DNA from 4 places in the Pseudoalteromonas ruthenica genome. Region 3 is predicted to be linked to each of the others. Evidence: predicted binding sites of a transcription regulator. Region 3 holds the regulator's gene; each other region holds the start of a gene.
The links. The regulator FliA, encoded in region 3, starts transcription of late flagellar genes. The targets are predictions, from matches to a motif close to CTAAAGNTNNNNNNNNNNNNGCCGATA.

Region 1: PRUTH_RS09660 (HAMP domain-containing methyl-accepting chemotaxis protein) is a predicted target of FliA. The motif match lies at 3,059-3,085, and genes of this name have one in related genera.
Region 2: pomA (flagellar motor protein PomA) is a predicted target of FliA. The motif match lies at 1,991-2,017, and genes of this name have one in related genera.
Region 4: PRUTH_RS07200 (VC2046/SO_2500 family protein) is a predicted target of FliA. The motif match lies at 2,433-2,459, and genes of this name have one in related genera.

The regions. Positions count from the first base shown of each region.
Region 1 covers NZ_CP023396.1:2,062,721-2,068,813, reverse strand. The annotation lists gene PRUTH_RS09665 (amidohydrolase) at 1-880, opposite strand, end outside; gene PRUTH_RS09660 (HAMP domain-containing methyl-accepting chemotaxis protein) at 1,011-3,026, opposite strand; gene PRUTH_RS09655 (symmetrical bis(5'-nucleosyl)-tetraphosphatase) at 3,130-3,948, opposite strand; gene apaG (Co2+/Mg2+ efflux facilitator ApaG/CorD) at 3,953-4,342, opposite strand; gene rsmA (16S rRNA (adenine(1518)-N(6)/adenine(1519)-N(6))-dimethyltransferase RsmA) at 4,326-5,132, opposite strand; gene pdxA (4-hydroxythreonine-4-phosphate dehydrogenase PdxA) at 5,129-6,093, opposite strand, start outside.
Region 2 covers NZ_CP023396.1:1,852,923-1,859,015, forward strand. The annotation lists gene PRUTH_RS08760 (hypothetical protein) at 1-28, opposite strand, end outside; gene PRUTH_RS08765 (flagellar motor protein MotB) at 207-1,133, opposite strand; gene pomA (flagellar motor protein PomA) at 1,136-1,897, opposite strand; gene PRUTH_RS08775 (exodeoxyribonuclease VII small subunit) at 2,161-2,400, shown strand; gene ispA ((2E,6E)-farnesyl diphosphate synthase) at 2,409-3,296, shown strand; gene dxs (1-deoxy-D-xylulose-5-phosphate synthase) at 3,365-5,227, shown strand; gene PRUTH_RS08790 (diguanylate cyclase domain-containing protein) at 5,297-6,093, opposite strand, start outside.
Region 3 covers NZ_CP023396.1:433,297-439,389, reverse strand. The annotation lists gene PRUTH_RS02060 (protein phosphatase CheZ) at 1-677, opposite strand, end outside; gene cheY (chemotaxis response regulator CheY) at 695-1,078, opposite strand; gene PRUTH_RS02050 (RNA polymerase sigma factor FliA) at 1,117-1,839, opposite strand; gene PRUTH_RS02045 (MinD/ParA family protein) at 1,855-2,715, opposite strand; gene flhF (flagellar biosynthesis GTPase FlhF) at 2,708-4,207, opposite strand; gene flhA (flagellar biosynthesis protein FlhA) at 4,239-6,093, opposite strand, start outside.
Region 4 covers NZ_CP023396.1:1,521,810-1,527,902, forward strand. The annotation lists partial or broken gene PRUTH_RS07185 (NCS2 family permease) at 1-559, opposite strand, end outside; gene PRUTH_RS07190 (SulA-like leucine-rich domain-containing protein) at 817-1,266, shown strand; gene PRUTH_RS07195 (YchJ family metal-binding protein) at 1,392-1,760, shown strand; gene PRUTH_RS07200 (VC2046/SO_2500 family protein) at 1,889-2,398, opposite strand; tRNA gene PRUTH_RS07205 (tRNA-Tyr) at 2,511-2,595, shown strand; tRNA gene PRUTH_RS07210 (tRNA-Tyr) at 2,620-2,704, shown strand; gene PRUTH_RS07215 (M48 family metallopeptidase) at 2,710-3,387, opposite strand; gene PRUTH_RS07220 (MHYT domain-containing protein) at 3,675-6,093, shown strand, end outside.

The sequences.
Region 1 (6,093 bases), 1.6 Mb from region 3:
ACATGTCTTCATTATCATCGACTTTACCAGCTTTGAGCATGGTCTCGAGCTTAGCATCGGTGGCCCCGAGCATAGCGTAAATGCGCAGCGGAAGGTTGTTGTCTTTGGCGCGTTGTTTATACAGTTGCCACGTATCAAAATCGATGCCGGCATCATGGGCGCTGGTAATACCTAAGCTTAATAAATGTTGACCGGCTTTATCTAAGGCTGTGGCGAGAGCTTTCTCGCTGCGCTTGGGAATGTGTGCTGTGATCAACTGCTCTGCTTTATCTATAAACACGCCGCTCGGATTCCCTTGAGCAGTGCGTATTATCTCACCTCCGGCTGGACTTGTTACCTCACTATCAAGACCTGCTAACTCCATGGCTTTGGAGTTGACCCAAATAGCATGACCATCTACGCGACTTAATACCACGGGTCTGTCGCTTACGAACTTGTCTAAATCTGCGGCACTGGCGAAGGTTTTTCCAGGCCAAAGTTCCTGGTTCCAGCCACGACCTATAATCCATGGCTGTTCAGACTGTGCGGCGAACGCTTGAAGACGCTTTCCCACCTCTGCAACCGAGGTTGCACCGCGTAAATCAAGCTGCATTAGGTTTTGCCCTAAGCCAATGATATGACCGTGTGCATCGATAAGGCCAGGAAGTAGCACCTTACCTTGGCCGTCGATGCGCTTTGCATCAGGGTAGCTTTTACTAAGTTGTGCTTTGCCGCGATTGATCACTCGCCCATCTTTAATCACTAAGGTTGCAAAGGTCTCAAGCTCGCCTTTTTGAGTGGGTGTATAGCCTTTTATGTTATGAATAACCGTGGTTTGTGCCAATACTGTGCAAGGTATAGAGCACATCATTAATAGTGCAACGAGTTTGTTTTTCATCATTTTTATCCTCTGTTAGCAGCTTTGTGAATGTAGCAAATTTATACGCAAGGGAACAGCCGGGAAGGGGAGGATAATTAAGCAGCAACAAAAAGGGCCGCTAAAGCGGCCCTTATCATCAGCACTTGGCTGTTTAAACCTTAAAGCGGTCCACAGATTGGCGCAGCTCTTCAGCGAGCTTGGCCACTTCAGTACTTGATTCTGAAGTCTGGTCGGCCCCTTGAGCTGTCTGCTCAGCGATAGAAACAATTTGCTCCAAGCGCTCACTTATTTCTTGCGACACTTGCTGTTGCTCCATCGCTGCCGATGAGATTTGCTCGCTCACATCGTGTGCAGTGGCAACGGCGTGAGTGATTGAGTCTAGTGCAGTGGTCGCATGCTCACTTTGCTCAACACAGGACTCGGCTTGTTGACGGCCTTTCGACATCGCTTCTACAGCAGCTTGAGCTCCGGTTTGTAGTGATTCAATCATATTTTGAATCTCTTGCGTCGACTCTTGTGTCTTACTTGCCAACGAGCGTACTTCGTCAGCTACAACGGCAAAGCCTCGCCCTTGTTCGCCTGCTCGTGCGGCTTCGATTGCAGCATTCAATGCCAGGAGGTTAGTTTGCTCGGCAATGCCACGAATAACATCCAAGATACCGCCAATTGATGCGCTGTCTTGATGCAGCTGATTAATAACCTGTGAGGCGTTATCAACTTCAATAGCCAACTGTTCGATAGTTTCTTTGTTTTGGTTAGAGATCCCTTTAACACGGCTAGCTTCGCTGTCGGCATTCTTAATCTCGCTCAGTGCTTGTTGAGCACTGTCGTTCACTGCCTGAGAGGTACTACTCATTTCGGTTGTGGCAGTCGCGGCTTGCTCTACCTGAGCGCGCTGCGATTGAATTGCGTGGCTTGACTCAGAGGTGATGGTCGACGTCTGCTCTGATGCTGCAGCAAGTTGTGTTGAACGCGAGATGATGCCTTGAATCAAAGCTCGCAAGCTGTCAATTAGGGTATTACAACTGCGTGCCAGCTCACCAAATTCATCTTGTGCACTGTCGTCTAAGCGTTGCGTCATATCTCCCGAGGCAACAATATTAAGTACGCTGTTTACTTCACTCAATGGTTTAGTAATACGGCTTACGGTGAAGTAAGCAACAATCACTGCGATGATGGTGGCTATGATCATGCCCAACCAAGTCCACAGGTTAGCGGCACTGACATCGGCACGTACACCTTCTTGTTGCTTGAAGGCAAGGTTATTTACTTGCTTCACTAAGGTGGTCAGGTTTTTGATCGCCTGCTCAGTGGTTACTTCTGAGTTTTCAAGATTAACCGTGGTTTTATCTAAGGTATTAAGTAATTCCAACTTGTTTGCGGCAAGTGAACTTGAGCCTTTAACCGCATCGCTAATGGTACTCACATAGGTATTTAAATCACTGTACAGTGACGCATCTTTAGCGCTTACAGCTTCTTCAATCAGCCCCATTGAGCGTTCAAGCTCGTCCATATAAAACAGTTGGTCGTTCTTAATAATTTCCAGCGTTTGCTTATTCTTAACAGACAGAATGTCGTTGCCTGTGGTGGCAATTGCGGTGAGGTTGTTTTCCAATTGCGTAACTGCCTGGTAAGCGCGTGGTGAGTCTTCTTCTAGGCCGTCTAAGTCAGAAATATCAAGAACCACAGAAATGGCATCTTCTGCGTTTAGGTCGATATCGTCAAACTGGCTGCGCAGTGTATTGCGAAGCGCCAGCGCTTTCGCTTTATTGCTAAACAGCTGAGTGACTTGGCCCTCAAACTGGGTGTAAGTTTTTTCTACGGTTTGCGCGAGCTGTTTTAATTCTGGCTCATCAGCAACCACATCCATAAGGTTCGCCATGGACTTGTCAAAGCGCTTTTGCTCTTTATTGTAAGCTTGTTTTAGCTCAGCAAGGGACTTTTCATCCTCGCTATTGTAGGCGCCCAGTGCAGCTTTACTCATGAGCACAAATTCAACTTGTAGCTCAGAGCTTTTATCTAAAGCAGGTAAAGAAAGTTGGTTAACACTTTGCGTCGAGCTATCAATATTCGCAATGCGAACAAGAGAGTTGCCACCTATAACCAAAAGGAGGAGGGTGATAAAGATGAATCCACCCCAGATACGTTGACTCACAGTAAGCTTCATAGATGTTCCTAACTACATAAAATATCTTAACTTATCGGCAGGATTAAGGATAAATTAAGGTAACTATTGCTAAAATGTAACAACTTTTTGCGTTTTTATCAGCTTATTGCGATAAAAATTCGCATTGCTTTACAACTTTTTTCTTACTCTGCAAGTCCATCAGAGTCATGCTGCCACCCCAAACACATCCTGTGTCCAAAGCATGTACATTATCTCGCCCGGTTTTGCCTTCTAGTGCCGCCCAATGCCCAAATACAATGTCAAAATCATCATGCTGACGATGGCTGTGAGCAAACCAAGGTACAAGCTGATCATCACACCCTGGTTTACCTTTTTCTTTTAGGTTTAAAGCACCGCTGGGTTCCACAAAGCGCATGCGGGTGAAACTATTGATAGTATAGACAAACTTTTCCATTTCGCTGAGAGAATCGCACCATTTTACAGGTCTGTTTTCGTACATGTGCGCGAAATAATGGGCTGCGTCTTTTCCTTGATAACAGCGCTGCGCTTGTTGCGCTTGCTCAAGAGCTTGCGCAAGTGACCAATGTGGAGACAAACCAGCATGGCATACCAGAGTGTTTAGCGGTGCTAACCAAAGAGCTAAGGGTTGGTTACGTAAAAACGCGAGTAGGGAATCAAAATCATCGGCGGCAAATAAAGGGGCGAGTTTATCTTTTGGGTTGGGTTCTTTATTTAATGCTGCACAAGCCAGTAGGTGTAAATCGTGATTACCTAAGGTGACACTCACACTGCCTTGCAATTGCGCAAGTCGGCGCAGACATGACAGCGAGTCGGGACCGCGCGCAACGATATCACCCACACAATAGAGATGATCTTGGCTGGGGTTGAAATCAACACGCCGCAACAGTGCATCAAATTCATGATAACAGCCTTGCAGATCACCTATTGCGTATAGCGCCATGAGCTTAGTGTAAAATGTTGGGGCAGTTCAGGCGGAAAACATCAATGGGCGCCTGGAACTCATTGCCAAATTCGCTGCGCATCACGTAGTAGCCTTGCATGGTGCCTACGGGAGTTTCCAACACTGCGCCACTGGTATAACTGTAACTTTCACCCGGGCCGATGGTTGGCTGCTCGCCAACCACGCCTTCACCTTCTACCTCGACTTCTTTGCCATTGGCGTCGGTGATAAGCCAATAACGACTGACGAGCTTGGCGCTACTCAGGCTGTGATTCTTTATCGTGATGTTATAAGCAAATACGTATTTGTCTTGCTCTGGCTCCGATTGACCTTCAACGTAGAAGGTCTCGACATTCACTTTAATCGCTGAATCTGTACTACTGCTTGTTGTCATATAACCAATTCGCAATCTCAATAAATTGTTGTAAACTCAGGCTTTCTGCTCGCAAACTTGGATCGATACCTAGGCCTTTTAGCTGCGATTCATCCAATAAATTGCTCAAGCTATTTCGCAGTGTCTTACGGCGCTGATTAAACGCTTCTAAACACACGGTATTAAGTAACTTAGTATCTTTAGCGCTGCGTTGTGCTTTGTCTTTCGGCACTAAGCGCACCACGGCCGAATCCACCTTAGGTGCCGGTTTAAAGCAATTAGGCGGCACTTCAATAACAGGAATGGCATGGCAGTAATATTGTGTCATTACGCTCAAACGGCCAAAGGCTTTGCTACCTGGACCTGCGACCATACGATTAACCACCTCTTTTTGCAGCATAAAGTGCATATGCTCCACCTCATCAACAAAGTTGAATAGGTGGAATAGCAGTGGTGTTGAAACATTGTAAGGCAGATTACCAAATATTTTTAATTTGGCGTCGTTGCGTAGCAGCGAGGAAAAATCGAATTTCATCGCATCGCCTTGATGTACCGTTAGCTTCGGTGCCATAAAAGGGTGGTGAATCAGGCGCTCGGCTAAGTCTTTATCAAGCTCAACCACGTTAAGGTGATCGGTCAACTCGCACACCGGTTCGGTGATTGCGCCCAAACCTGGGCCAATCTCGACTAGGTTATCGCCCGGACGCGGGTCGATAGCGGTGACTATTTTGTCAATGACGGTTTCGTCATGAAGAAAGTTTTGCCCGAATCGCTTTCGAGCATAGTGGCCTAGGTGTAATTTATCTGTCATTGTCTCTTAGCTTTTTTGCTCGCCATTTTGATTGCTTCATTTAAAGCAACGCGAAAACTGCCAGCGTCTGCTTGGCCACTCGCAGCTAAGTCAAGGGCAGTGCCGTGATCGACTGAGGTGCGAATAAAAGGGAGGCCAAGGGTGATATTTACGGAATTTCCAAAACCCTTATATTTTAACACAGGCAACCCCTGATCGTGATACATCGCTAGTACTGCATCCGCCTCATTGAGGTATTTATCTTGGAAAAGGGTGTCTGCAGGAAGGGGGCCCACTAAGTTCATACCTTGTTGATTTAGCGCTTCCAAGGTCGGAGTGATCACTTCAATTTCTTCACGGCCAAGGTGCCCGCCTTCGCCAGCGTGTGGGTTTAAACCACAGACTAAAATGCGCGGTTTGGCAATTGCGAATTTAGTACGTAAATCGTGCTCAAGAATACCAATTACCTTTTTCAAGCGCTCTTCTGTAATGGCTTTGGCTACATAGGCCAGCGGGATGTGCGTGGTGACTAACGCAACTCGCAGTCCTTGTGTTGCTAACAGCATCACGACATCCGGGGTATTTGATTGTTGTGCAAAATATTCGGTGTGCCCGCTAAAAGAAATACCCGCTTTATTAATGATACCTTTGTGAACTGGGCCTGTGACGATGGCATCGAACGTGCCATCCATGTTTTTCTCACAGGCAATACGCAGAGTATCAAGCACATATTCGCCATTTTTCTCATCAAGTTCACCAGCCACCACAGGCGTTGCTAAATCGACTTGATGGATATACAACTCACCCGCTGCGCTGGGCTGGGCAGGAGCTTGCTCATCAAAAGGCGTTAACCGTAGCGGCAGACCCAGCGCTTTGGCTCGTTGTTGCAATAGCTTAGCATCAGCAATAGCGACCAGTTGTGCGGGCCACTGCTGCTGTGCTAATTCAAGCAATAAGTCCGGGCCTATGCCAGCCGGCTCCC
Region 2 (6,093 bases), 1.4 Mb from region 3:
TTAACGTTTCCTCTAGCCAACTAGGCATAAGTACTTAGCCTAACGACTGTTCGGTGTCTTTGTTATCGTCTCCGCTTTTATCATCAGTGCCGCTACCATTTCCGGGTATACTGGCAAACTTATGCAAATCCAACATCCTGTGCTCCCTGTCTATTCAGCTTTAATTCAGTTGCTAAATTACCGTATTTTTGGCACAAAGCCAATAGTTACTGCACAACTTCAATGGGGTCAGATTCTTTGGCTTTACCCTGCATGATTGAAATCTCGACGCGGCGATTACGCTTACGATCTTCATCAGTTTCATTGGGCACTAATGGCCGCGTGTCTGCGCGCCCCACCACGACCATTCTACTTTTATCAAAGTCATCAACCTTTTGCATTTCACTGGCAACCGCGACTGCTCGCATCGCGCTCAGGTCCCAGTTGTTGGTATAGAGCTCATTAGAGACTTGGAAGTCATCGGTGTGCCCCGAGACAGTGATTTCCCCGGGTACATCTTTTAGTAATTCAGCAATATCTTGAATAATAGGCTTAAATTTTGGCTGTAAGAAAGCACTGCCAGAGGGAAAAGAGCCGTTTTCACGGATGCGAATAATTATTTGCTGCCCTAAAGATTCCAGTTCTATGGCGCCGTCAATAATTTGCTGTTCTAGCTGTTGTGCAATTTTCTTCACCAGCTCATTGGTGCGCTCTTGGTCTGCTGCGGCGATGGCTTGCTGTTGCGACTGCTCATCGGCGGTACTGGCAGACTCCCCACCGCGTTGGTCGCCACGCTGCTCTTTACGACCGCCTGCGGAGTCTTCTTCCCCAGCTTGGAACTCCAGCATTTGCTGTGTCATTTCAACAGTTTGCTGTTGAATTGTCTCAATGGGCGTGGGGTCTGGGCGCCCCGGTTTAAATTCCATAGCGATGACACTGGTTCCTTTAGGTATGTCTTTTACTTCCAGTTTATTTTGCACACCAAAAGCAAACTTCATGGAACCAGCAATTTGCTTAAACTTGAGCACATCCATCTCGGAGAACGCCAACAGCAATACGAAGAAACACATCAGTAGCGACATCAAGTCTGCGAACGTGCCCATCCAAGCCGGTAATCCGGGAGGGGGGCATTTGCAGGGTTTTTCATCCGACATACTTACTCCTCGGTATCAACTTGGCGCTTGGACTCTGCCAGATAGTTTTTCAGAATGCCTTCGATAACTTTGGGGTTTTGTCCGTCTTGAATACCTAAGATAGCGTCTAAGATCAGCCGTTGATTGAGCTCTTCTTCGTCTTTGCGCAGTTCTAACTTGGATTGGATAGGAATAGCTATCACATTGGCGAGAAACGCACCGTACAATGTGGTTAGTAGCGCCACCGCCATCGCGGGGCCAATCGCTTTGGGGTCATCCATGTTAGAGAGCATCGCCACCAACCCAATCAAGGTCCCGATCATACCCATTGCCGGGGCTATATCACCCAAGGCCTTAAATAGGCCAGCGCCTTGCTCATGGCGAGCGGTGGTTAACAAAATATCTTTTTGCAAAGTAGCACGAACTACATCGGCGTCATGGCCATCAACCAACATATCAATGCCTTTGCGCATAAACTTGTTGTTAATCTCTGCCTCTTCTAGCGCTAAAAAGCCCCCTTTACGAGCAGAGTCTGCCAGCTCTACAGCCTTCTCAATAAGCTCATCAGGTGATTCAATCTTAAACATGAAGGCCTTGCCGGCTACTTTCCCTATGGTGAAAAATTGCCCCATGGTGTAGTTAGCAAGCACAATAAAAAGAGAACCACCAAATACAATTAGCACCGAAGGAGTGTTATAGAACATGCCCACATCACCACCAAGCACCATAGACATGACAACGAAACCAATCGCGCCGAGAATACCTATTATGGTTGCTAAATCCACATGTCCTCCACCCACTTTTCTATTCAGCGCCTTCCCACTAAAGCCCTATATATGGCCAGGGAATATCAGACGTTATTATAATTACTCTTGAGATATCGGCAACTTGCTGAATTACTTGAATCATTTTTTTAAAATCGCGAAGCGACAATATTAAAACTAGCATGCCTACACAGCTTTGCCGTGAAAATCGCATCCATCTTTGACCTAGTCCACGATCCCCCCTAAAATTGGCGCTCTTATTAGGTGTAGTGAGTGACAAGGCCATGGCCCAAAAAAAACCAGAAAACCTAAGCTTTGAAGAAGCCATTAATGAATTAGGGCAAATTGTAACTGATATGGAGCAAGGAGAATTGTCTTTAGAGCAATCTTTAAAGCAATTTGAACGCGGTATTGGTCTGGCAAATGCATCGGCTCAAAAGCTTGATAACGCCCAGCAAAAAGTAAGCATGTTAATGAGCAACGACCTAAACGCTGAGCTCACCCCAATGGATGATCAAGAGTAGTCGCCCCTGTGAATTTAAAACATGCCTTAGCACAGGCACAACAGGATGTGCTACACACCCTACAGCGTTATTTTCAAACACAGCAACAAACACAGCCTCAATTATTGGCGGCAACGCAGTACTGTATTGAAAATGGTGGCAAGCGCTTGCGACCATTTTTAGTCTATGCTGTAGGTAATATGCTTGCAGCACATCAAGACGATCTTCACAAAGCCGCTGCAGCCATTGAGTGTATTCATAGTTACTCTCTGGTGCATGATGATTTACCGGCCATGGACGATGATGAATTACGGCGCGGTCGACCCACCTGCCATATCGCATTTGACGAGGCCCACGCTATTTTAGCTGGCGACACCTTGCAAACCATTGCCTTTGAGCTGCTCAGTAGCACTGACTTTGATATCGGCGCTAGCCAACAGTTAGCACTGATACAAAGTTTAAGCCAAGCTTCAGGGCTATTGGGTATGGTAGGCGGCCAAGCGCTCGATATCGCGGCCACCGATAAAGCGATTTCCTTAAGTGAACTTGAGCATATTCATCGTCTAAAAACCGGGGCATTGCTAAGCTGCGCCATTAAGCTGGGCTATTTGTGCTCCCCGAACGTAGAAAACAGCACACGTGCTGCATTAGACGATTACGGCCGTGCCATCGGCCTGGCTTTTCAAGTGCAAGATGATATTTTGGATGTTGAAGGAGATACCGCCACACTAGGAAAGCCGCAGGGCTCTGATGTGGCTGCAAATAAATCTACTTATCCTGCGCTTATGGGCCTTGATGGTGCCAAAGATAAGATGCAGCATTTGTATCAACAAGCTATTGATGCGGTGTGCCCGCTCCCATATGACACCCGTGTTCTCGAGCAACTCGCAGGCTATATCATCGCCAGAGATCATTAAAAATGACTACTGATGCGAAGGGCTGGTTTGATATACTTCAGCCATCGCAGTAAAGGATAAAACGACGCATGAATTTGGATAGTAGCAAGTATCCCTTATTACAACAGGTCAGCAAGCCTGAACAACTTCGCGAGCTACCGCAAGAGCGGTTAGGCGCGTTTAGCCACGAACTGCGGGACTACTTACTAAACTCCGTATCGCAAAGTAGCGGTCACTTTGCCTCTGGGCTCGGCACGGTTGAACTGACTGTTGCGCTGCACTATGTGTATAACACCCCGTTTGATCGCCTGATTTGGGATGTAGGCCACCAAGCCTATCCGCACAAACTGATCACCGGCCGCCGTGAACAAATGCACACTATTCGCCAAAAAGATGGATTACATCCGTTCCCTTATCGCGGAGAGAGTGAGTACGACACCTTTAGTGTCGGTCATTCGAGTACCTCCATCTCCGCCGCCCTAGGTATGGCTATTGCTGCGCAAAAAGAAGGCCAAGGCCGTAAAACCGTTGCCGTCATCGGCGATGGTGCTATCACTGCGGGCATGGCCTTTGAGGCGATGAACCACGCTGGCGATATTAATTCCGACATGTTAGTCATTTTAAATGACAACGAGATGTCTATTTCAGAAAATGTCGGCGCGTTAAATAATCATTTTGCGCGTATTCTCTCCGGTAGCTTTTACGCCAATATTCGTGAGGGCAGCAAAAAGCTCTTATCAGGGTTACCGCCAGTGAAAGAACTGGCTAGCCGTATGGAAGAGCACCTTAAAGGCATGGTTATACCGGGCACCTTCTTCGAAGAGCTTGGCTTTAATTATATCGGCCCAATCGATGGCCATGATGTCAACATGCTGGTCGACACCCTGCGCAATATGCGCAACCTCAAGGGTCCTCAGCTACTGCATATAAAAACCCAAAAGGGCAAGGGGTACAAGCCTGCTGAAGCCGATCCTATTGGTTACCATGCGGTGCCCAAGTTTGACCCGACCGTGACTAAATTACCCAAATCTAAGCCAGGCGCACCGACCTTTTCAAAAGTGTTCGGCGATTGGTTGTGTGATATGGCCAGCGTTGATGACAAACTGATGGCCATCACTCCGGCAATGCGCGAAGGCTCGGGCATGGTGCGCTTCTCTAAAGAGTATCCACAACAGTATTTTGATGTTGCCATTGCAGAGCAGCATGCGGTCACACTCGGTGCAGGGTTTGCGTGTGAAGGCCTAAATCCCGTAGTAGCAATTTATTCAACCTTCTTACAACGAGCCTACGATCAACTTATTCATGATGTAGCGCTACAGGAATTGCCTGTGCTCTTTGCCATTGATCGCGCTGGCGTGGTTGGCGCCGACGGGGAAACTCATCAGGGCACGTATGACTTAAGTTATTTACGCTGTATTCCTAATATGGTCATTATGGCGCCGGCTAACGCCAATGAATGCCGTAATATGCTCTATACTGGGCATCAGCTTAATAAACCCGCCGCTGTGCGTTATCCACGTGGCAGTGCTGGCGACGGTGAGCTTGATAGCGAAATGCAACAATTACCCATAGGCAAGGGGCGTGTTGTTAAGAGCGGCGAAAAAGTCGCAATACTGTCGTTTGGTACCTTGCTGGAGAATGCCCAACAAGCGGCAGAGCAGCTCAATGCCACCCTAGTTGATATGCGTTTTGTTAAACCTCTCGATCACCAGCTGATTGATAAGTTGGCAAGTGAGCATAATGCGCTTGTCACCTTGGAGGATAATGTTATCGCCGGTGGTGCAGGCTCAGCAGTAAGCGAGTACTTAGCGCAAAGCAAGCAGCTTAAGCCAGTTTTGCACCTTGGCCTACCCGATGTATTTATTAAGCATGGTACGCAGCAAGAAATGCATGCTGAGCTTGGCCTTGACGGCGACGGTATCACTCGCCAGATAAGTACGTGGTTAGATTAACAAGCTAGCGAGTTTGATATTCGGTAATAAAAAAGGAGCCAAAGGCTCCTTTTTTATTTATTCACTTTCTTAACGCATCCAAATTTTAATGTCGGCTAAGCCGGTGCTTTGTAAGGTGGCTATTTGCGCATCTAAGTTTTCACTTTGCTCAAACTCAAAGGCATCCAATTGATCATCAAACTCAATATGCGCACAGCCATCGCCGCCGCGCTTTTTCACCTGATGAAGGGCGATATCCGCTAAGTTCACCGATGTTTCCCAGCCGATCACTTGGCCGCCGAGCAAGGGCATCGGATAACAAGACCAGCCCAGCGAAGCACTAAGGTTAATCTTTTTACCATTGGGAAGTTGAAAACTTTTCTCTGCGATGGATTTGCATAACTGGCGCGCAAACTGATTGACCTGATCAAGCTCGAAATCGCGCAGCAGCAACAAGAACTCATCGCCGCTCCAGCGGGCCACATAGTCAGAGCCCTGCGTGCAGGAATTCAATAGGGTCGCCATTTGTTGTAAGCAACTATCGCCGCTCAACGGTCCGTAGGCATCATTAATACGCGAGAATTTGTCGATATTCACGATCAACAGCACCAGAGCCCTGCCCTGCTCTTGTAATGAAGACGAATTACGCTGGTAATGTTCAATATCTTTAGGCAGCTGATCGAATAAGAAACGCCGGCTACGCAGTCCTGTAAGCTCGTCAGAGTGACTCACTAACTTCAGCTGTGAGTTTACCTGGTTAAGCTTATCATTGGCATCACGCAGCTCCATAGTGCGCTCTTCCACCAAACTCTCCAAGGCTGCTTGTTTGCGGCGTTCCTGGGCTCTAAACACCCACAGCAATAAATAGATAATAAAAAATAATCCGG
Region 3 (6,093 bases):
ATTGGCCCTTCTGGACCTTCTGCGTTCACAGCTGGTTTTGCTTTTTGTTGTTCAACCACCGGTTCTTCACCTTCGTTGCCCGCAAACACAGTTAATAAATTAATAAGGCTGTCTTCTACCTCGCGCACCAGCTCGATTACGCGGCGAATTACCTGCCCTGTTAAATCTTGGTAGTCTTGCGCCATCAGCACATTGTTAAGAAGGTCGTGCAGCTCCACTGTGCTGCCTTGAGAGCGGTTCATAAAGCTATCAAGCTGATGACACAACTGCTTGAACTCACCTAATTCGAGATCGCGACGCATCAATTTATCCCAAATGGGTTTAATTTGATGTAGTTCAGTGGATAGCTGCTCAGCGATAGGCAAACTGGCTTCCACGGCATCCATGGTTTTATTTGCCGCCTGCTCGGTCATTTCCATCACGTAATTAAGACGCTGCTTAGCATCGGGAATGGCTTCTTGCGTGAGGTCGTTCAAGCGCGTATCGAGTTGGAAATTCTTCAACGACTCGTGAAGTTGCCGCGTCAACTTGCCAACCTCAGCAAACAGTTCGGACTGTTCCTTGGAGGCAGCATCGAGGATCAGCTGATCGGCTTTCTCCTGCTCACCTTGCTCAAGAAACGATACAAGCTGTTTGGCTTGCTCTAGGGTAATGTGAGGTGCAGCGGGAGCTGACATAAACCTCTCCTTCTCGGTTAACCTAAGCGCTCAAATACTTTATCCAGCTTGGTTTTTAATGTAGCTGCGGTAAAGGGCTTAACGATGTAACCGTTCACGCCAGCTTGGGCAGCGGCAATGATTTGTTCCTTCTTCGCCTCTGCAGTTACCATCAGTACTGGAATGTGCTTTAAGCTGTCGTCGGCGCGAATTGCACGGAGCAAATCGATACCCTGCATACCTGGCATGTTCCAATCGGTAACCACAAAGTCAAACTCTTGGTTTTGCAACATGGGCAGCGCGGTACTACCATCGTCCGCTTCTTGCACGTTGGTAAAGCCTAAATCACGCAATAGGTTTTTAATGATTCTTCTCATAGTGGAAAAGTCATCGACCACGAGAATTTTCATGTTTTTATCCAAAGTATCCTCCAGTGAGGTATGAACCTTTATTCTTACTACTAATTGACCCAGTCATTGACTTTCGCCTTGAGCTTAATCATTGCCTGACCATGTATCTGACTCACACGGGACTCACTTACGTCCAGTATTTGCCCAATTTCTTTTAAATTCATTTCATCGTTATAGTACAACGATAATACCAATGCATCACGCTCGGGGAGAGAATTAATTGCCGCTACTAATGCTTGGTTAAAGCGTTCGTTGTGAACGCTGGTGTAGGGCCGCCCCGTTTGAGATTGTTCACTGCTCGGGGTGAGTACATCTTCATCGACACCTAAGTCTTCGATACCGAGCACTTTAGAGCAATTAACATCGTTTAAAATATGATGGTATTCATCGAGCGAAATATCAAGTTTTTCAGCTACTTCAACATCCTTTGGTTCCCGACCTAGGGAGGTTTCCAATTCATGTACAGCGGTAGCTACAGCGCGGCTATTGCGATGTACCGATCGTGGAGCCCAATCTCCCCGTCGTACTTCATCAAGCATCGCACCACGAATACGAATACCAGCAAACGTCTCAAAGCTGGCGCCTTTACTGGCGTCAAAGGTTTTTGATGCCTCTATGAGGCCAATCATGCCGGACTGAATGAGATCATCGAGCTGCACACTCGCTGGCAGTCGCGCCAGCAAATGACATGCAACACGCTTGACCAGCGCGGCATGGCGCTCGACCAGAGTGTTTAATTGTAATTGATCTTGATATCCAGCCACTTTATTCATAAATCCGAACAACAGTTAATTATTGACCAGCTTTTCAATGAAGAACTCCAAATGCCCCGATGGTTGATTAGGGGTTGGCCATTTTAGTGCCTTGCCAGCGAGACTTTTCAGCGATACCGAAGCGGGTGAGTTAGGGAATAACTCCACGACGGCTTTCTGGCGACGCGTTGATTTACGCATGTTTTCATCATAGGGCACGGTGGCCACTAATTCGAGCGCCACATCTAAAAATCGGTCGGTTACTTTGGAGAGTTTGGCAAATAAGTCTTGCCCTTCACGCTGGCTGCGCACCATATTGGCAACGACTTTGAATTTGTATACGCCATGTTCACGACTAAGCACCTTGATCAACGCGTAGGCATCGGTAATCGAGGTTGGCTCATCGCAGACCACCACCACAACATCTTGCGCAGCACGCGAGAAGCTCAGTACCATATCGGAGATACCGGCGGCGGTGTCGACAATGAGGACATCAAAGTCGTTATCGAGCTCGCTAAACGCACGGATTAAACCTGCATGCTCTGCGGCACTCAGTTCAACCATGCTCTGTGACCCCGATGTTGCCGGAGCAATACGAATGCCCGCAGGCCCAGTTACCAGTATATCGCGCAGTTCGCACTCACCGCTTAGAACATGAGAAAGGTTCTTTTCAACACGCAGACCAAGCATAACGTCACAGTTTGCCAGTCCTAGGTCAGCATCTAACACTAAGACTCGTTTGCCTTGCTGACCCATGGCAATAGCTAAATTCAAAGAGACATTGGTTTTACCGACGCCCCCTTTGCCACCGGTCACGGCGATTACTTTTACGCCTTGGCTATTGTTTTGATTCATTTTTCGAAGGCCACTTGCTTGATCGTGCACTGTGTTAATCATACATTCCTACTGCCTGAGACGCCACTGTTTGGCGCCCTGCTGGTGCCGCTGATTTTTGTGTTTTTTGGCGTTTGATAAACAATTGTTCAGCTTTTCTAACCATTTTTTCTGAGTTAGCAACGCGAATATCTTCTGGAACGCGTTGACCGTTAGTAAGATACCCTATTGGTAAGCGATTTTGAATCGCTACACTAATAATCTCGCCTAAACTTAGACTTTCATCAAGTTTGGTGAAAATACAACCACTTAAGTCAACTTTTTGGAAGTGCCTTACGGTTTCTTGAAGCACTTCATGTTGTGCTGTGGCACTGAGCACTAAATAGCTACGAATATCGACTCGCGTACTACGCATGAGCGTGTTTAATTGCTCACTTAAACGTAAATCGCGCTGGCTCATTCCCGCAGTGTCAATTAATACTAGACGTTTATTGCGTAATTGATAAAGCACATCGGCCAATTCATTGGCATCTTTTACTTGCTTCACAGGGCAACCAATGATGCGTCCATAAGTTGCTAGCTGCTCGTAAGCACCGATACGATATGTATCCGTGGTGATCAGCGCAACCTTGTCAGCCCCATATTTTTGCGCCCCTAATGCGGCCAGTTTTGCAACCGTCGTGGTTTTGCCTACGCCAGTAGGGCCGACCAACGCATATACGCCGCCATGACGTAAAATCTCATTATTGGTGGTGTGTAGCTGCTTTTGCACCATATCAAGGGCTGCACTCCACGCCTGCTTGCGCGATACGTCGTCTGGTACATAACGCACCAACTGCTCAGCCACTTCAGTGTCGATACCCATGCCCTGCAAGCGCTCGATAAAGCAGGCACGAGTTGGATCGCGGCGCGCTCGGTCCTGGTGTAATAAGCCGGATACTTGATGTTCAAGAAGCTGACGAATGGCATTCATCTCATCGCGCATGGCACTGATCTCTTCGCTGTCCATGGCCTCTTGCTGTACAGAATCATTGGGCTGGCGGTGTAGCTCATCAAAACCGTCACCGTCCAAATCATCACCCATGGACTGCGCTGCAGCGCGGGCTTGCGTTGGCTCTGCTAGCGTTGGCTGCGGAGCGTAGTTATTGGCCGGCGCAGCGCGACGCTGAGGCTGCTCAACGGGCTCTTCAGGCGCGCTCATATCAATACCTGATTGCGAAAACATGTCGGCGAGAGCAGCATTCTTTGGTTTTGGGCTCTGACGCTCTAACAACGCCTGTAATGAATCAGCCACACCATTGTGACTTTGCGGCTCAGGACGTTGCGTACGTGTTTGTGGGCGTACCATACGCTGCTCAGTGGCGCGCGGCTGCATTTGCTGCTGGGGAGCGCTTTTCGGTGCGGCTGCTGGGCGTTCATGGTCAATAGCAGCAACGATTTCAACGCCATCTGCAAGCTTTTTGTTCGACATGATCACCGCGTCAACACCCAGCTCATCTTTTACTTCTTTTAGTGCTGTACGCATATCTTTAGCAAAAAAGCGTTTGATTTTCATAATATTACCCTCTCACAACCGGCTTTCCGATCTATTGCTGTCCAACGGAGCTAACAATCTTAATTTGACGCTCATCGGGCACTTCTTGGTAAGACATCACCTTCAGCCCTGGGATGGTGTGCTTCACAAAACGTGATAACACTGTACGAAGCATCCCGGAGGTCAATAAGATGGAAGGTTCACCCGACATTTCTTGGTTCTGGTGGGCTTCGCTTAAAGAGGCCTGTAGCCGCTCTGCCAAGCCTGGCTCAATGCCAGCACCCTCATCTCCTGCGTTCTGAAGCGACTGATGCAACATCTGTTCCAACTCAGGCGCCAATGTTATGACAGGAATTTCTGGCGTAGCGCCAACCGCATCTTGCACAATCAAACGACGCAATGAAATACGTACCGCTGCGGTTAATACATCTGGGTCTTGGCTGCGTGGACCATACTCTACGAGAGTTTGCACTATGCTACGCATATCGCGAATAGCAACGCCTTCATTGAGGAGATTTTGTAGCACTTTCACTATGGTCGTCAGCGGTAACACATCTGGTACTAGACCTTCTACTAGACGCGGATGGCTTTTCGCTAGCATATCAAGCAGACTCTGCACTTCTTCGTGGCCCAATAGCAGTGAGGCGTTATTAGTGAGTAACTGGCTAATGTGGGTCGCCACTACCGTAGCTGCATCAACGACGGTGTAACCTAAAGACTGTGCTTCATCTTTTTGCTCTGGTTTGATCCACACCGCATCCAGACCAAAAGCCGGATCTTTAGTCGCCACACCATTGATTGGGCCAAAGACTTGACCCGGGTTGATGGCCAGTTCATCACCATGACTGAGCTCACCATCACCGCTGGACACGCCCATTAGGGTAATACGATAGGCATTAGGGTCTAATTCTAGATTATCGCGAATATGAACGGGCGGCACTAAAAAGCCCAGTTCCTGTGAGAGCTTCTTACGGACCCCTTTAATGCGGCTTAACAATTCTCCACCTTGGGCCTGATCCACCAGCGGGATCAAGCGGTAGCCTACCTCCAAGCCGATGACATCGACTTGCTGCACATCGTCCCAGCCCAATTCTTTTGGTTCGTCGTGAGTGGCAACATTGCTGCCAGGGCCCTGCTCAGCTTCTTGTTGCTCCTGCTCAGCAGCAAGCTTTGCCTGCTTTTGCGAATAATAAGCAACAAAACCAAGTAAGCCACCTAAGCCTAAAAACGCCACATGGGGCATACCCGGTACCAACCCCATAGTGATGAGAATACCGGATGCTATCCACAGTGCTTTGTCATTGCCAAGCTGGGTTTTAACTTGCTCGCCCATATTGTGTGATTCATTTTGGCGAGTTACGACGATGGCAGTACCGATTGATAGCAACAGCGATGGCAGCTGTGCCACAAGGCCATCACCAATGGTGAGTAAGGTATACACTTCCATGGCCTGAGAAAAGCTCAAGTCATGTTGGATCATACCGACAAATAACCCGCCAACGATATTAATCACTAAGATAACGATACCCGCAATGGCATCGCCTTTTACGAACTTACTGGCACCGTCCATCGAACCGTAAAAGTCCGCTTCACGGGTGACTTCTTCACGCCGCTCCCGCGCTTGCTCGGCGCTGATAAAACCCGCGTTCAAATCGGCATCAATGGCCATTTGTTTACCGGGCATCGCATCGAGGGTAAAGCGGGCAGACACTTCTGATATACGTCCGGCCCCTTTGGTGATAACCACGAAGTTGATAATAATTAAGATTAGAAAGACCACCAGACCCACGGCATAGTTACCGCCGATCACCACCGAGCCGAAGGCTTCAATTACTTTACCGGCCGCATCCCCGCCTTGGTGGCCCTCTAATAACACCACCCGCGTACTGGCAACATTGAGCGCCAGA
Region 4 (6,093 bases), 1.1 Mb from region 3:
ACAACAACGCCGCTATTACGAAAAAGCTCAGGATAGCGAGCAAAGGCCCACTGCTGGTAATATCACCCATCTGTACGAGCGTGGCTGGACTGGCAACAACAATACCCGCGTTTTTCAGTGCAATGAGCGCCAGAAAAGCGCCAATCCCCGTGGCGATAGCGCGCTTAAGTACCAGTGGAATGGCATTGATTATCCACTCTCTGACTTTAAATAGGCTCAACGCTAAAAAGATACACCCCGACATAAATACCGCCGCTAAAGCCGCCTGCCAGGTGTAACCCATACCTAATACTACGCCGTAGGTAAAAAATGCATTTAAGCCCATGCCTGGCGCTAATGCCAACGGATAATTCGCCCAAAAACCCATAATGAAGCAACCGATAGCAGCAGCAATACAGGTTGCGACAAATGCTGCCCCTTGGTCCATTCCCGCCTCTGCTAGCATTGCCGGGTTGACAAACACGATGTACACCATGGTGATAAAGGTCGTGAGTCCTGCGATAACCTCGCGCTTAACGGAGCTTCCATGCGATTTTATTTTGAACAGTCTTTCGAACATAGGAGTAAACAATGATACGTAAAATAGAAGCGGCGGATACTAGCATAAATGCGGACAAATGACCGCATGTTTACACAGCAATATTGGCACCGAAACACGGCTTTAGCTTCTTCGGTATCGCTAAGCGTTTAAAGCAACAAACAAGACGTTTAAAAAAGAAACAAAAAAAACTTGCACTGAATAACTGTATAAACTACTGTATACACATACTGTATAAAACACTGTATATGGTTCACAAAATCCACAGCGAGGCAATTATGTTACATACAGCAAGTGTTCGTCATGTTAAAAGCTATCAGCAAGATAACCCTAATGTGATCAATATCGTAAAAACTGAGGATGAGATCTCTGCAACATTTGAGATGCTTAAAATCGTTCATCGCTACAATCAAAATAATGGCTGGACGCTATTAGTCGCCCCTGACAATGTGCCTAGCCGTCACCTATTGGACGCTTGCTCTATCGACACGAATAAATTGCTGGTAATTCGGGCTAAACATGTTGTTGATATGGAGTACATGCTTAATTGTGCGCTGCAAAATGGCCGTTTTGCGGCGGTGATCACCTGGACGGACATTTTAAAACAGCAACAACTCGAAGCCTTACAACTTAATACCCACCAAGCTAAAGCACAGCTTTACTGTTTCACTACCGAGCATAACGCCAGCGAACAAACAACTGTGCCCTCGCAGTTACAAGTCTGCTAATATATTGGCGTGATTCCTTGTAGTTAGAAAATGCGATGTGCCATTGTGGATTGCCGCAGCCTTTTGCTGATTGCTGCGGCCGGTTTGTAAGTAGAGCTATTGATGCCCCCGACGCCCAGAGCCTCATGCGCTCTCGTTATAGTGCATTTTGTGAACAAGCTATTGATTACTTATGTTTTACCTGCTCAGAGAAAGCCCTAGAACAAAACCCCAGAGATGAAGTGGCTGAATTTGCCCAAGCTGCGCATTTTGTACGCTTACACATAATGGATTATGAGCCTGGCGATGCTTTGGCCTATGTTGAATTTAAGGCTTTTTACATCATTGCTGACACCCTTCACTGTATTCATGAACGCTCACAGTTCATTCAACGCCACCACCAATGGAAATACGACAGCGGACGGTTGTTTGAAGCCGCTGATGTAAAGCTTAAACGCAACGATCCCTGCCCATGCTTAAGTGGCAATAAATTCAAAAAATGCTGTATGCCTTGATGTGATGCCGCCGCCCGGTGGCAGCTTTAGGTATTCGCTTAATTAGTACAAGAAACCCTTGGCTCGCACCTGCTATTGCACCCTGATTAGCGCGCTCTGACTGGCCAAACGCCATTATGCGCAGGCCACTACGCGTGTGCTAAAGACGAGGACTTATTCATATCCACAAGTTGATCGTAAAAAGCTGCACTATCCATTTGCGGCTCGTTCAGTGGCTCATATTGGCGATGATGTTTTGCCTGTACGCTCGGATCGCAATTGTCAATTATAGGTAGTGGAACATAGGTTTTGTCGTCTCGCACTGCCAAAGGCTCGGGGGTTAGACACTCTTTTAATCGCAGAGTTGTCATTGAGCTTTGCGCCAATAATGCCCTGTCATGCTGAGCTCTATCTATGTGGTAATCCGGTAATGCCGTTGGTTTTGCAGGCGCAGCGCCCAACTGTAATCGCAACTGCTGCTCATCCACTTGGTGAGATTCTAGTTCCGATTTGGGAAGGTGAAACTGGGCAAAATCGAGTGCATCTGCTGATAATGATGCTAACAGCCAAGCAAAGTCTCCACGACGGGCCTCATGGACACTGCGACATAATTGCGAGTCCATTTGTAGTTCGTTACGAATGACGGGCTTAACTTGCATAAACTTTATTCAACCTGAATTACTTCTAAGCAGTTATCGGCCTTTTTTCAGCTTTCTTTAGTTTTTTTCTTTACTTGGACTCTGAGTTTGCTATTATCGCCGCCGTTGTTTAGGAGGGGTTCCCGAGCGGCCAAAGGGATCAGACTGTAAATCTGACGGCATTGCCTTCGCTGGTTCGAATCCAGCTCCCTCCACCACTTAACAACACACATCATTCTATCGGAGGGGTTCCCGAGCGGCCAAAGGGATCAGACTGTAAATCTGACGGCATTGCCTTCGCTGGTTCGAATCCAGCTCCCTCCACCACTTTCCTATCGTACAAAATCCAACAGATGTGCATTCTCTTTAAGCCATAATCGCGCTTGGTCGGTATGCTCGTAGTAGCCATTAACCAGTGCCCAAAATTGATGGCTGTGATCCATATGTACACGGTGCGCCAGCTCGTGAACAATGACATAGTCAATAACCCAATGCGGAGCTCCTGCCAACAAGGTATTAAAACATAACTCACCGCGCGAATCGCAACTGCCCCAACGACGCTTGTACACTTTAACACTAATGCCGTTAGCGGCGATATTCATCACCTTTTGCCACCGCATTATGCGGACCGATAAGTGATCAGATAATTCATCGTGCATCAGTGCCAATAGCTGTTGATTAAAATAGCGCTGGCGATGCTTCACTCGCTTACTGATTACGATGTTTATCGATTGGTTATCTGTCTGCTTAAGTGAGCTCTCGCTTACCTCTATTGCACGTAATTGACCGAAAAGCATAATGCGACGATGTAGCCAAGGGTTATACCTTGCCGCTTCAATATCAGATTGCTTATGTAATTGTTTGTTTATCCACGCCTGTTTGCTCTCAACGAAGTCTGCAATGAAATCACCACATGCCCCATAAGGCGCTTTCACACTCACTTGCTGATTTTTGACCACCAAAGCGAGCGTTCGTCGACGGCTGTAGTGCACATCATATTGCCTACTCATATTAAACCTTTGTTGTAATTACTTGAACTAAAAGGGTTTGCCAAACAATGTGCTAATATTAAGTACATCCTTTGCAGCGCTTACTAATATGATACCGTAATTACGCTCTTGGGTAAGCTTGCAGCGCACTCATAAATAACTAAACTCAGCCGTCGCTGCGCTGATAGAACAGTCAGTGTCATTGTAAGATACAGGGCGCTCTCACTTTTGTGCGCGACAGGTGGTTTTTCACTGTGCTAGGCTGTGATTGCCACTTGGCATCCGTTGTTGGAGTATCGAAGTACTTTATGCTTTCTCAATTTTTTATCACCGACCCTGCTCCCGAATTGCTGGTCAATGGCAGCTATGATTGGGCCTTAGTGTTACTTTCGGTCACTGTTGCTATTTTTGCATCTTTCTTTGCGCTGCAATTAAGGGAATTTGCTCAACAACAACGCCACACCCCATTTTATCGCATGGCACTGCCAGCAAGTGCCGCCGCTTTTGCCGCTGGCGTGTGGAGCATGCACTTTATCGGAATGCTGGCATTTAGCCTATGCGTCAGCGTCGACTATGATTTCACAGTGACGGTGGTATCATTCATCCCTGTCTTTTTAGCCACTGCCTTAGGGTTCCATTTACTCAGTACGAGCGATCCATCTCGAGCCAAGCTTGCGCTCAGTGCCCTGCTGTTGGGCGCCGGCATAGGGGTTATGCATTACACGGGTATGGCCGCGATGCGCCTAGGGCCAATGCTAGGCTATGACCCACTTTGGTTTGTTGTCTCTGTATTAGTGGCGGTCATTCTCGCATGGCTCGGCCTGGCCGCTCATTTATATTTACAACCCACAGGGCGCAGCACTCTAGGGCAAACCGGTTATCGTATTCTCAGCGCCATTGTTATGGGCTGCGCAGTCTCTGGCATGCATTATACCGGGATGCAAGCGGCACGATTTGTGGCCCAATCCCCGGTGTACAGTGAGCTCACCGATAATAGCCATGTAACCGATCTCGCTCTGAGTATTGCTATTGTAAGCCTCTTGCTCAGTGGTCTCATTGCTTTATTGCACAGTGTGATGCGCTATCGCTTGGCCCTTCAGCAACAACTTATCACTCAATCACGCCTTGAAGCGGTCCTCAATACCGCCGTCGATGGCATTATTACCATTAGCGCGAAAGGCCAAGTACTGAGCTTCAACGCCGGAGCCGAACGTATACTCGGGTATCATCGCGATGAAGTGATTGGCGAAAACGTAAAAATGCTGATGCCACAAGAAATCGCCAATCAACATGATAATTACTTAAGTGCCTACCAAAGTACCGGCATTAAAAACATTATTGGTTCCGGACGTGAGGTCAACGCCGAACATAAAAATGGCGCGCTGATCCCCATTCGTTTGGGGGTTGGTGAAGTCGCTATTCCCGGACAAAAGCGCATGTTTGTAGGTTTTATTACTGACTTGAGCGCGCAAAAGGCGATGCAAAATCAGCTTGCCCAACAAGAGCGTCATTATCGCACTTTGTTAACGAATATGCCCGGCGTGGCTTTTCGCTGCCGTTTAGATAAGCATTGGAGCATGCTCTACATTAGCCCCATCGTAAAACAATTAACCGGCTATGATGACCAGCAGTTTATCGACGGCAGTGTTAATTTTGACATGCTTATCTCTGCGCAGCATAGCAACTATGTGCGCGAGCAAATATACAGCGCACTTGCACAAGGAAAAAAACACTACTCTTTTGAATACCAAATACAGTGTCGCGATGGCAGCCGTAAATGGGTGATTGATAAGGGAACATTTGAGCATACCGAAGGAGAAGAGCTTTTCATTGCAGGTGTATTGGTCGATATCAGTGAGCGCCAACAAATGGAGCAAGAGCTTGTAAAAGCGAAAGAGAAAGCCGAAGCTGCGGCGGAGACAAAGCAAGCCTTTTTAGCCAACATGAGTCATGAAATACGCACGCCCATGAACTCCATCATTGGCTTCTCTGAAGTGCTGCTAGATAGCCCATTGAATAAACAGCAGCGTCAGCAACTCACCAACGTATTGCAATCTGCACGCTCTTTATTGCATTTACTCAATGATATTTTAGACTCCGCCAAGCTTGAGCAAGGTAAAGTGAGTATTGAGTCAGTGCCCTTTAACTTGCTGGCTCTCGTCGACTCTGTGGTCTCCAGCTTTTATCACAGTGCTGAACATAAGCAGCTCTCGGTTGCCCTGAATATGGATAGTAACCTCGGTGAGCACTATCGCGGCGATCCGCAGCGCTTACGCCAAGTATTAGTCAACTTAATCGGTAACGCAGTAAAATTTACCGAGCAAGGCAGTGTCACCATCAATGTTCGCGGCGATAATCAAGGTGTCTATTTTGAGGTGGTTGATACTGGCATTGGTATCGCCCCCGAGCGGGTGAGTGCTATTTTCAATCCTTTCGAGCAAGCAGACGACAGTACCACGCGGCGTTTTGGCGGCACCGGTCTAGGCACTACCATTAGCCGCCAGCTCGTACAACTTATGGGCGGGGATATAGGCGTCACCAGCACCTTGGGCCAAGGCAGTACATTTTACTTTACCCTGCCCCTAAAACAGGTGGCGGACGAGCACGTTAATGAGCAGAGCTCATTGACCCCACTTAGCGAAATGCCTAAATTGCGAATACTGGTGGCTGATGATGTACCGCAAAACCGCGAGCTACTGCAACTACGCCTAACTAAACTCGGTCATC